2 regions of the Lysinibacillus sp. NPDC098008 genome follow, and region 2 is predicted to be linked to the other one. Evidence: predicted binding sites of a transcription regulator. Region 2 holds the regulator's gene; the other holds the start of a gene.
The links. Region 2 encodes LexA, which represses DNA repair genes until DNA is damaged. Its sites were predicted from a motif close to CGAACATATGTTCG; they were not measured.
Positions count from the first base shown of each region.

Region 1 (5,939 bases), on a different contig from region 2:
CGTTGCAATGACTTCATCTAAAATAGATAGTGCTTTAATTAGCCCATCAACAATATGTGAACGATCCTTTGCTTTTTGTAAATCGTAAATAGAACGATTTGTGACAACTTCCTTTTGATGGGCGATATAAGCATCCAATAACAATGGTAGGGTCATCATCGTTGGACGACGATTATGAATGGCAATCATATTAAAATTGTAAGCAATTTGTAAATCGGTTGTTTTAAATAAATACTGTAAAATGCCTTGCCCTGGCACATCTTTTTTCAGCTCGATGACGATACGTAAGCCTGTACGGTCGGATTCATCGCGAATTTCGGCAATTCCTTCTAGGCGCTTATCGACGCGTTGCTCATCAATTTTTTTCACAAGATTTGCTTTATTGACATCGTATGGCAATTCCGTAATAACAATTTGCTCCTTGCCACCCTTAATCGGCTCCACAACAGCCTGTGCGCGTACAATAATTTTGCCACGACCTGTTTCATAAGCCTTTTTAATGCCTTCAACACCTTGAATAATGCCACCAGTTGGGAAATCAGGTCCCTGAATAACCGTCATTAATTCATCCACTGTAGCAGTTGGCTTGTCTAAGCGCATTAAAACAGCATCTAACACCTCATCTAGTGCATGTGGTGGAATATCTGTGGCATAGCCAGCAGAAATCCCTGTTGAGCCATTGACCAATAAATTTGGGAAGCGTGCAGGTAGCACCGTTGGCTCCATATCCTGATCATCAAAGTTCGGCACAAACTCTACCGTTTTCTTACCGATATCTCGCAGCATTTCCGCCGCAATCGTAGAAAGTCGTGCCTCTGTATAACGCATCGCAGCAGGCGGGTCCCCATCCACTGAGCCATTATTTCCATGCATTTCAATCAGCATATGACGCGCTTTCCAATCCTGACTCATACGTACCATCGCTTCATAGACAGAGCTATCGCCGTGTGGATGGTAATTCCCAATCACATTCCCGACGGTTTTAGCCGATTTACGGAATGGCTTATCATGTGTATTGCCCTCTGTATACATTGCATATAAAATACGGCGCTGTACAGGTTTAAGACCGTCACGTGCATCAGGCAACGCGCGGTCTTGAATAATATATTTACTATAGCGACCAAAACGGTCACCCATTACTTCTTCTAAAGGTAAATCTTGAAACTTTTCCGTACTATTCATGCTTGGCCCTCCTCCTGCTGGATGAATTCATTGTCTAAAATATTGACATCATCCTCCATGCCGAAATCGACATTGGCTTCAATCCATTTACGACGTGGCTCTACTTTATCGCCCATTAATGTTGTGACACGTCTTTCTGCTCGTGCACCATCCTCGATTGTGACACGAATTAATGTACGTGTTTCAGGGTTCATGGTTGTATCCCATAGCTGGTCTGCGTTCATCTCACCAAGCCCTTTGTAGCGCTGTAGTATGTAACCCTTACCCACTTTTTTAATGGCCTTTTGTAAATCGCTTTCTGTCCAAGCATATTCAACCACTTCTTTTTTCCCTGTTCCTTTGGACACTTTATACAATGGTGGTAGTGCAATAAAGACCTTGCCTGCCTCAATAAGTGGGCGCATATAACGATAGAAAAACGTTAATAGCAGCACTTGAATATGAGCCCCATCCGTATCAGCATCGGTCATAATCACAACTTTATTGTACGCTGAATCTTCAACGGAGAAATCTGACCCAACACCTGCGCCAATCGCATGAATAATCGTTGAAATTTCCTCGTTTTTCATAATATCTTGCAGCTTTGCCTTTTCGGTATTAATGACCTTCCCGCGCAATGGTAAAATCGCTTGGAATGTGCGATCACGACCTTGCTTCGCGGAGCCGCCCGCAGAATCGCCCTCGACCAAATACAGCTCGTTTCTAGCAGCGTTGCGTGATTGTGCAGGCGTTAATTTTCCTGATAAAATCGTGCTACCCTTTTTATTTTTCTTGCCATTTCGTGCATCCTCACGCGCTTTTCGAGCCGCCTCACGCACTTGCTGGGCACGAATCGCCTTTCGCACAAGAGATGCCGATAATTCTGCATTTTCCTCCAGCACATATAAAATTTGCTCAGATACAACACTATCTACGGCAGAACGAGCTTCACTTGTACCAAGTTTACCCTTTGTTTGTCCTTCAAATTGCAGTAAATGCTCTGGAATTCGCACAGATACAATGGCTGCTAGACCTTCCCGAATATCCGTTCCTTCTAGGTTTTTATCCTTTTCCTTCAGCAAGCCAATTTTTCTTGCATACTCATTAAATACACGTGTGAGTGCCGCTTTTGCACCTGTTTCATGTGTGCCACCATCACGCGTACGCACATTATTGACAAAGGATAAAATTGTTTCCGAGTAGCCATCGTTATATTGAAAGGCAAATTCTACTTCAATATCATCTTGGATACCTTCTACATATTTTACAGGATGTAGCACATCCTTTTCTTCATTCAAATACGCAACGAAAGCTTCAATGCCGTTCTCATAAAAGAACACATCCTTTTTGCCTTCCTCGCGCTCATCAATTAATTCAATTTTTAAGCCCTTTAATAAAAAGGCTGACTCGCGTAAACGCTCTGCTAATGTATCATAGTTAAATTTCGTCACAGAGAAAATTGTTTCATCTGGCAAAAAACGAACAAGTGTTCCTGTTTGCTTTGTTTGTCCGATGTCTTCAAGCGTTGTCACAGGATGTCCACCATTTTCAAAACGCTGACGATAGATTTTCCCGTCACGATGAATCGTTACCTCTAAAAACGTTGATAGCGCATTCACAACAGAAGAGCCTACACCATGCAAGCCGCCGCTTGTTTTATAGCCGCCTTGCCCAAATTTTCCGCCAGCATGTAACACAGTAAAAATAATTTCAGGCGTTGGCTTTCCCATTTTATGCATCCCTGTCGGCATCCCACGCCCAAAGTCACGCACACTTACACTTTGATCATTGTGAATCGTGACAATAATATGAGCCCCAAAGCCAGCCAGCGCTTCATCCACCGCATTATCTACAATTTCATACACAAGGTGGTGAAGTCCACGGCCATCCGTTGAACCGATATACATGCCAGGTCGTTTGCGTACCGCTTCTAATCCTTCTAATACTTGTATGGCGTCATCATTATAGACGCTCGGTGACTGTTTATTCGTCAAAAAATTCCCCTCCAAAAAACAAACGCATGTTCTATTACTATTCTCATCCTAATCAATCATAGCATTTCCTGTCAAGCACTAGCGACAAGTCGTTGTTATTTTACTTTGTATATAGTAAACATCTGCAACACTTGCTTAAAATTGGGATTTCAACAACACAGCTAGCTACTTATCGTCCGTATCATTTGACGAACCCTTTCATATTTAGTTGCAAACATTTGAACGGACAAACTAGCGTCAGACTACTATTCTATCAAAGGAATGATCGATTGACAAAATGACCATTATCCCTATATTTACCCAATTACTCTCTAGTAGTTGGATTATCTATTGAATTCAAGGCTTGCTACGAATTCTCCTTCCGAACATTGTAGATTCGCAAGAAAAAGTGTAAAATACTTGTGACAAACTATTCGTTATCAAGTGAAGGAAAGGAATCCACCTTATGATCAATGGACTTATTATTTTATGCGCTTATCTAATCGGCTCTATACCTTCTGGATTATGGATAGGCAAACTTTTTTATCATACAGATATTCGTGAGCATGGCAGTGGGAACCTAGGTGCAACCAATACCTTTCGCATCTTAGGGAAAAAGGCAGGCATTGTTGTAACAATCATGGATGTTTTAAAGGGGACAGCCGCTGTTTTATTAGTGGCATTGCCTTTTTTTGCAGATAGCTCCATCCATCCATTAATGCTTGGCTTGGTTGCGGTAATTGGTCATATGTTCCCTATCTTTGCCAATTTCCGTGGCGGCAAAGCAGTGGCAACATCAGCAGGGGTATTGCTTGGTTACTCATGGCCGCTCTTCGTTCTGCTCTTTATTACATTTATTGTGACATTAAAAATCACAAAAATCGTTAGCTTAACATCTATGATAGCCGCATTAGTAGCACTTATTTATGCAATCGTTTATTATTTTGTTACAGGCGATTATGCATTAGGTATCCTAGTAGCCTTTTTATTTACCTTTATTATTTACCGTCACCGTGCTAATATTGCCCGTATTAAAAATGGCACGGAGCCAAAGGTCAAATGGCTTTAGGAAAAGAGAGGAGCATATACGTATGAACATTGCATTAACAGATCAGGCATTACAATGGTTTAAACAGGAGATGGAAGTGGAGCCTGGCGATACGATTCGCTTTTATGCTCGCTATGGTGGCTCTAGCCCATTTCATGAAGGCTTTTCACTTGGGATGACACGTGAAGAACCGATTGCCATTGGTGTGCAAACCGTGGTTGATGATGTAACCTATTACATCGAAGAAAAAGATTTATGGTTCTTTAACGAGCATAGTTTATATGTAGATGTTGATACAAGTAACGATGAATTACAATACGACTATCGTACATAAAGCAGTATATCGCTAAGATATATTGCTTTTTTTAATGTCTACTATCGTTTATCTCCCGCTAAAATTGTCTATTCTATAAATAATGACTGTCCTAGTTGAGGAGGAACACGCATGACGATCTCTCACAATACCGATACCTCCCCATTATATACATCACTATCTAAAAATCTGCAAACAATTAAGCATGCACTCGGTCATAGTAATGACCTTATGATACGTGAAATAATCATTGATAGCGTAGATCACTACACCCTTGCTGTTATTTCGATTGATGGCTTAGCTGATAAAATGATGATTGCAGATGATACTATTGATAAATTAACAGCCCATATCGAAGAAGAACAGCAGATTGATATAGCCACAATTCAGCAATATATTGGGAATGCCTATTTAACAGTTGGTGATATTGCAAATATCGAGCATTTTACAACATTGTATCGAGCGATTTTCAATGGTGAAACTGTCATTCTTTTGGACGGCTTTGCAGCAGGCATTGCTACCAACACGAAAAATGTGAAAGATCGCGCTGTTACAGAGCCATCCACCGAATCTGTTATTCGCGGACCAAAAGAAGCCTTTACAGAAACATTACGGACCAATACAGCATTAATTCGCCGAAAAATTAAAAGCCCTAACCTTTGGATAAAATCTCGTGTTATTGGTGATGTGACACAAACCAATATAGCTATCATGTATATCAATGGCATTGCTAATGACAAAATTGTCGCTGAAGTATTAGCACGTTTAGACCGTATTCAGACAGATAGCATTTTAGAGAGCGGCTATATTGAGGATTATATACAAGATGAGAAAAAATCGATTTTTCCTACTGTCTACAACTCTGAGCGTCCCGACGTTATTGCAGCTGAACTGCTTGAAGGCAAAGTAGCGATATTGGTCGATGGTACACCCTTTGTATTAGTTGTACCTGCATTATTCACATCCTTTCTACAATCAGCAGAGGATTACTATCAGCACTGGTTTATTAGCACGCTCATTCGTATATTACGATTTTTTGGTATTAGCTTAGCCTTAGTTGCCCCTTCACTTTATGTAGCTATTACAACCTTTCACCAAGAAATGCTGCCAACACCCATGCTGATTAGTATCGCCTCCCAACGAGAGGGTGTGCCCTTTCCAGCCGTCGTGGAAGCATTAATTATGGAGGTTGCCTTTGAAATATTACGTGAGGCAGGACTTCGTATGCCAAGGACCATTGGACCTGCTGTATCCATTGTTGGTACGCTTGTTATTGGGCAGGCAGCGGTTGATGCAGGCGTTGTATCAGCAGTAATGGTGATTATTGTAGCCTTAACAGCCATTTGTAGCTTTTTATTTCCAGCATATGGCTTATCGAATACCATTCGTGTGCTACGCTTCCCTTTAATGATTGTGGCAGCCATGTTTGGCTTATTCGGTGTTA
Region 1 is NZ_JBIWBA010000001.1:68,026-73,964, forward strand. It holds gene parC (DNA topoisomerase IV subunit A) at 1-1,182, opposite strand, end outside; gene parE (DNA topoisomerase IV subunit B) at 1,179-3,155, opposite strand; gene plsY (glycerol-3-phosphate 1-O-acyltransferase PlsY) at 3,601-4,203, shown strand; gene ACIQVU_RS00360 (HesB/YadR/YfhF family protein) at 4,226-4,516, shown strand; gene ACIQVU_RS00365 (spore germination protein) at 4,628-5,939, shown strand, end outside.
Region 1: the regulator LexA is predicted to act here: its motif matches at 3,175-3,188, upstream of parE (DNA topoisomerase IV subunit B).

Region 2 (5,939 bases):
TTGGTTCGTTTTATAATGTCGTTGGCTTACGAATACCAAAAAAGGAATCAATTATCCAGCCACCTTCACATTGCACCAATTGTCATAGGCAATTAACAGCACGTGATTTAGTGCCTGTTTTGTCATATGTATCTTTGGGTGGAAAATGTCGAAGCTGTGGCTATCGAATTTCTTGGCTTTACCCAATGATGGAGCTGCTCACAGGCGTATTCTTTGCCTTTGCTTATTGGCAGCTAGGCTGGGGGCTCGAATTGATTGTCGCATTATTATTTATTTCATTATTGATAATTATCGTTGTATCAGATTTTGCTTATATGCTAATTCCAGATAAGGTGCTGCTATTCTTTTTGCCTTTTCTTCTTATCGGGCGCATATTATCGCCCCTCACACCGTGGTGGGATTGCCTTGTAGGTGCTGTCGTTGGCTTTGGCATATTATATGGTATTGCCGTTGTGTCCAGAGGCGGTATGGGGGGAGGCGATATTAAATTATTCTTTTTAATTGGTCTTGCCCTTGGTACAATAAATGTACTGTTAACACTATTTTTAGCAGCCGTTATTGGTTTAGTTGTCGGGTTAGTAGTATTAGCAAAACGAAAACAAGGAAGAAAAACACCCATTCCATTTGGGCCATCGATTGCATTAGCAGCAATAATTGTTTATTTCTATGGTGACTCGTTTATACATTGGTATTTAGGGTTTTGGTAGTTGTTGAATCTTTCGTAAGTATGGAGGGGATTGGGTGAAGCCAATTATTGGTATTACAGCCTTTGTGGACGATAGTTTATCTTCACAGTTAAATGCTGCTTACAGTAAAAGTATTATTGAAGCAGGAGGTATCCCGCTAATTATTCCCATTGGCGTAGAGCAGGATGTAGCAGAAATATTAGCTCTTACAGATGGTTTATTGCTATCTGGAGGTCATGATATACATCCGTTCCTGTTTGGCGAAGATCCTTCACCAAACATAGGAAAAGTTCATCCCGCAAGAGATGCGGTAGAGGTAGCTTTAATTGAGGAAGCAATTACGCGGAAAATGCCTATTTTCGGTATTTGTCGTGGCTTACAAATATTAAATGTTGCGCTAGGTGGCACATTGTATCAAGATATTGATAGCGACTATGCTGGTACAAAGCTGTTACAGCATGCGCAACAATCAGATCGAATGGTGGCAACGCATTATGTGCAAATTGCGGCTAATAATTTATTAATGGATATAATAGGGCAGGAAAAAATCGCTGTTAATTCATTGCATCATCAGGCTGTAAAGATACTAGCCGATAACTGTCAAGCAGCGGCACTATCAAGTGATGGTATTGTTGAAGCGATGGTGTACAAGGAGCTACCATTTTGTTTAGCTGTGCAGTGGCATCCAGAGGAACTAGCTACTGTAGGAGATCAGCATGCGTTAAAGCTATTCTCAGCATTTATTGAGGCGAGTTTGAAATTTAAGAAACATATGTAGGGTTGTAGGCAAAAGCTATTGAGAAGTTCGCTCTCGCTGGCTTTTGCTTCTTTTATATGCAACCGCAAAGACATACTTAATGCTGGCTTCGATTTATAGTAGCGATACATCATATTGGCTGTAATTTCTTGAATGATTAGTTTGACGCATGGAGCGAATAGCGGTTACTCTCGCAGGAACATTCACCTATAAAAATAAAAAGAGGACATGCTCAGCAAAGAAATGCATAATCCTCAAAAAATTTATGTGTATTTTAAAATATTAATGAACACGGCGATAAAGACCTACAACTTGTCCTAAAATGGAAACTTGATCAACGATAATTGGTTCCATTGTTGAGTTTTCAGGCTGTAAACGGAAATGATTTTTTTCTTTGAAGAAACGCTTGACAGTTGCCTCATCCTCATCTGTCATGGCTACAACAATATCTCCATTATCAGCAGTTGACCTTTGCTTGACAATGACTAAGTCCCCATCTAAAATACCTGCTTCAATCATGGATTCACCCATAATCTCTAACATAAATAATTGATCCTCACTTGTGCCATAGGCATCTGGTAATGGGAAGTATTCTTCGATATTTTCAATCGCTGTAATAGGAGAACCAGCTGTAACTTTCCCGACAAGCGGCACATGAATAACATGTTGCTTTTGAACGGATTCCTCTGGCTCTAAAATTTCAATTGCGCGTGGCTTTGTAGGGTCACGGCGAATAAGACCCTTTTGCTCTAACCGAGCTAAATGACCATGAACCGTTGAGCTTGAAGCAAGTCCAACTGCTTCCCCAATTTCACGTACTGATGGTGGATAACCCTTAGTTCGTACTTCTTCTTTAATGAAAGCTAAAATATCCTCTTGTCTTTTTGAAACTTTTTTCATATTGCTCACCTCTTTTTTCTAATATTATTCTTCTTATTTGTTAGTATAACAGAATACGAACATGTATGCAAACATAGGTTCGAAAAAAGTGTTTGACAAAAACGTTTGTTCGTTTTATTATAAGAACATACATTCCGAACAAACATTCTAGAAAAGGGGTAATGACTATGATTTGGTTAAAGAAAAATACGCATATCTCAATTTTAGTAGGAACTTGTTTACTGTTTGCAGCATACCTTTACATTACTGATCCAGGAGATATACGTTACGCAGAAATTCAGGTTGAGCATGGAGATAGCTTATGGTCGTTAGCAGAACAATATCGTGGTAAAATGAGTACAGATGATTGGATTAAGCTTGTAAAAGTAGAAAATGAACTACTAGATATTAAAATTGTAGCTGGTAAATCATTAGTAATACCTGTACTGGATGATCAAGCCAATCGCATCAAAACAATTGAAATTGCGAGAAATGAACAATGAGAAATAATCAACTATCAGCCGTTGTCTATTGTCGTGTGAGCACTGAGAAAGAAACACAAAGCTCCTCTTTAGAGCGTCAGCAGGAAGAACTGCAATGCTATGCAAGGGAGCAGGGCTATGAGGTAAAGGGCGTTTTTCAGGATAAGCATAGTGGCTATGATGTGGAACGAGAAGGCTTGCTTGAAATGCTGGATTTTATTAAAGAAAAGAATATTAATGCTCTTTTTGTACAAGATGAAACACGCTTAGGTCGTGGCAATGCAAGAATGGCGGTGCTACATTTATTGCAAAAATCAGCAACAAATGTGTTTTCTATGCGGGATGCAGGACCTGTTCAGCTAAATGAAATGGATACGATGTTGCTTGAGATTTTAGCGATTGTCGAGGAGTACCAGCGCAGAATTCATAATGCTAAAATTCGTCGTGGTATGCGACGGGCTGTGGAAAATGGCTATCGTCCTGAAAATAACTTATCCAATCGTGGGAATCCATACGGGCAGGAGCGTAAGGAGCTACCAGTCGAAGAAATTATTAATTTGCGTAAGCGTGGATTTACCTTTGAGGAAATTTCAATCACATTGAAGGGATTGGGCTTTGAAGTAAGTAAAGCAACTGTTCATCGCCGATTCCAAGAATATCAAGAAGGATTAGCAGGCAACTCATAAGCCCGCTAATCCTTTTTAATATAAGCTTTCAATTATCACATTATCTGGTAGCTTAAATGGATTTTCTTTATTGATTCTGTCATAAAACATAATGCCGTTTAAATGATCCATTTCATGTTGGACAACAATAGCACCATATCCTTGTAACGACATAATGAATTCTTGCCCGTGTATATCATAGGCTTTTACTTTAATTCGCTCATAGCGCGGTACAAAACCATGAACAGGTCGATTGACAGAGAGGCAGCCTTCTCCTTCAGGTAAGTAAATCATATTTACTGAATGACTGATAATTTTAGGGTTGATAAACATCATTTCCTGCCTTTGTTCATGGTCATTAAACAGTACAGCAAACATTCGTTTATCCAGTCCGATTTGATTCGCAGATAGCCCACTCCCTGGCCGTAATTTGTACTTTTTCGCCAGCATGGGGTCTTGGCTATTTTGTAAATACTGCAGCATGGATAATAAAATATCTTGATCCTCTTTTGTAACAGGTATTGTCACCTCAGCCGTTTTTTTGCGTAATAAAGGCGAGTCCTCTTTCACAAAATCTTTCATTGTTATCATATATGCTGGATGAAATTTAGTCATAAATAAATACCTCGTCAATTCGACTATTTAATACTTTAGCGATTTTAAAGGCTAATTCAAGAGTAGGGTCATACTTATCGTTTTCTATACAGTTAATGGTTTGTCGAACAACACCACATTGCTGTGCAAGGTCTGCCTGTGTTAATCCTAATTTTGTTCTTAAGATTTTAATGATATTTTTCACCTATATCCCTCCGCTTTGTCCAAAGTATTAGACATTTAGTATATGAAATTTCTCAATAAATGTCCAACTAATTAGACATTTATCATTGATGCTATTCCTCCTCCTAACCTTGCTTAAATTTGTAGCTCCTTATATAGGGAACGATAATCAATCCCTTCAAGAATGATGAAAGGTTGGTATACCTGCATTTTACGAAAAAGCATGCTATACTTTGCATACTGAGGTTATTAAGATAGATACTGAAAGGTGTGTAATAATGTTATCAAAAGAAAAGCTTAATCGCATTAATGAACTTTCTGCTAAGGCGAAAAGCGGACAATTAACAGAGGCAGAGGCGAAGGAACAAACAGCACTTCGTAAGGAATATTTAGACACATTCCGAGCAACAATGCGCAATACGATTGAAAATGTAAAAGTAGTAGATGTAGAAGGCAATGATGTAACACCAGAGAAGGTTAAACAAGCGAAGAAAAATAAATTTCTAAATTAATGTGACACATTTGCTAAATGTGTGCTGGAAAATACAAATGATATAATAAAAGCATTGTTTTCTAAAGCAATGTTGACTAAACTGTAGAAGAATAAGATTTAGGATGAGAAAGGATGTCACAACATAATGACTCAACATGCGGATCAATTAGCAATTAATGCTATCCGAACTTTGTCAATCGATGCTATTGAAAAAGCAAATTCTGGTCACCCAGGTTTACCAATGGGGGCAGCGCCAATGGCTTATACGCTTTGGACAAAACAATTACGCCATAATCCAGCAAATCCAAAATGGTATAATCGTGATCGTTTTGTATTATCAGCTGGTCATGGTTCGATGCTTCTATACAGCTTACTGCACCTTGGAGGCTATGGTTTACCAATGGAAGAAATTCAAAACTTCCGTCAATGGGATTCATTAACACCAGGACATCCTGAATATGGTCATACAGTAGGCGTAGAGGCAACAACTGGCCCACTTGGACAAGGTATTGCGATGACGGTAGGTATGGCAATGGCAGAGCGTCATTTAGCAGCTACTTACAATAAACCGGGTCATGAAATTGTTGACCATTATACATTTGCCCTATGTGGCGATGGTGACTTAATGGAAGGTGTAGCAGCAGAGGCTATTTCTTTAGCAGGTCACTTAAAGCTTGAAAAATTAATCGTGCTTTACGATTCAAATGATATTTCTTTAGACGGTGATTTAGAAAAATCATTCTCAGAGAACGTGCAAAAACGCTTTGAATCTTATGGTTGGAACTACTTAAAAGTTGAGGATGGCACAGATGTTGCTGCCATTAATGCAGCGATTGAAGAAGCTAAAAAATCAACTGGTAAACCAACATTGATTGAAGTGAAAACAGTTATTGGCTTTGGTTCGCCAAATAAATCAGGTAAAGCAGACTCACATGGTGCGCCACTTGGTACAGATGAGGTTGCCTTAACAAAGGCTGCTTATGAATGGGCACACGAGCCATTCCAAATTCCTGCTGAAGTATACGATACGTTCGCAGCAGCAGCAGAAGTGCAAGGTGCACAGCCTGAGGAAGCTTGGAATGCAAAATTTGCGGCTTATCAACAAGAGTTCCCAGAATTAGCAGCTCAATTTGAAAAAGCAATGAATGGTGAATTACCTGAGAACTTTGCTGCAGCATTACCTGTATATGAGGCAGGTAA
Region 2 is NZ_JBIWBA010000003.1:5,211-11,149, forward strand. It holds gene ACIQVU_RS04725 (prepilin peptidase) at 1-707, shown strand, start outside; gene ACIQVU_RS04730 (gamma-glutamyl-gamma-aminobutyrate hydrolase family protein) at 742-1,464, shown strand; gene lexA (transcriptional repressor LexA) at 1,726-2,343, opposite strand; gene yneA (cell division suppressor protein YneA) at 2,511-2,825, shown strand; gene ACIQVU_RS04745 (YneB family resolvase-like protein) at 2,822-3,490, shown strand; gene def (peptide deformylase) at 3,506-4,084, opposite strand; gene ACIQVU_RS04755 (helix-turn-helix transcriptional regulator) at 4,077-4,268, opposite strand; gene ACIQVU_RS04760 (DUF896 domain-containing protein) at 4,525-4,758, shown strand; gene tkt (transketolase) at 4,885-5,939, shown strand, end outside.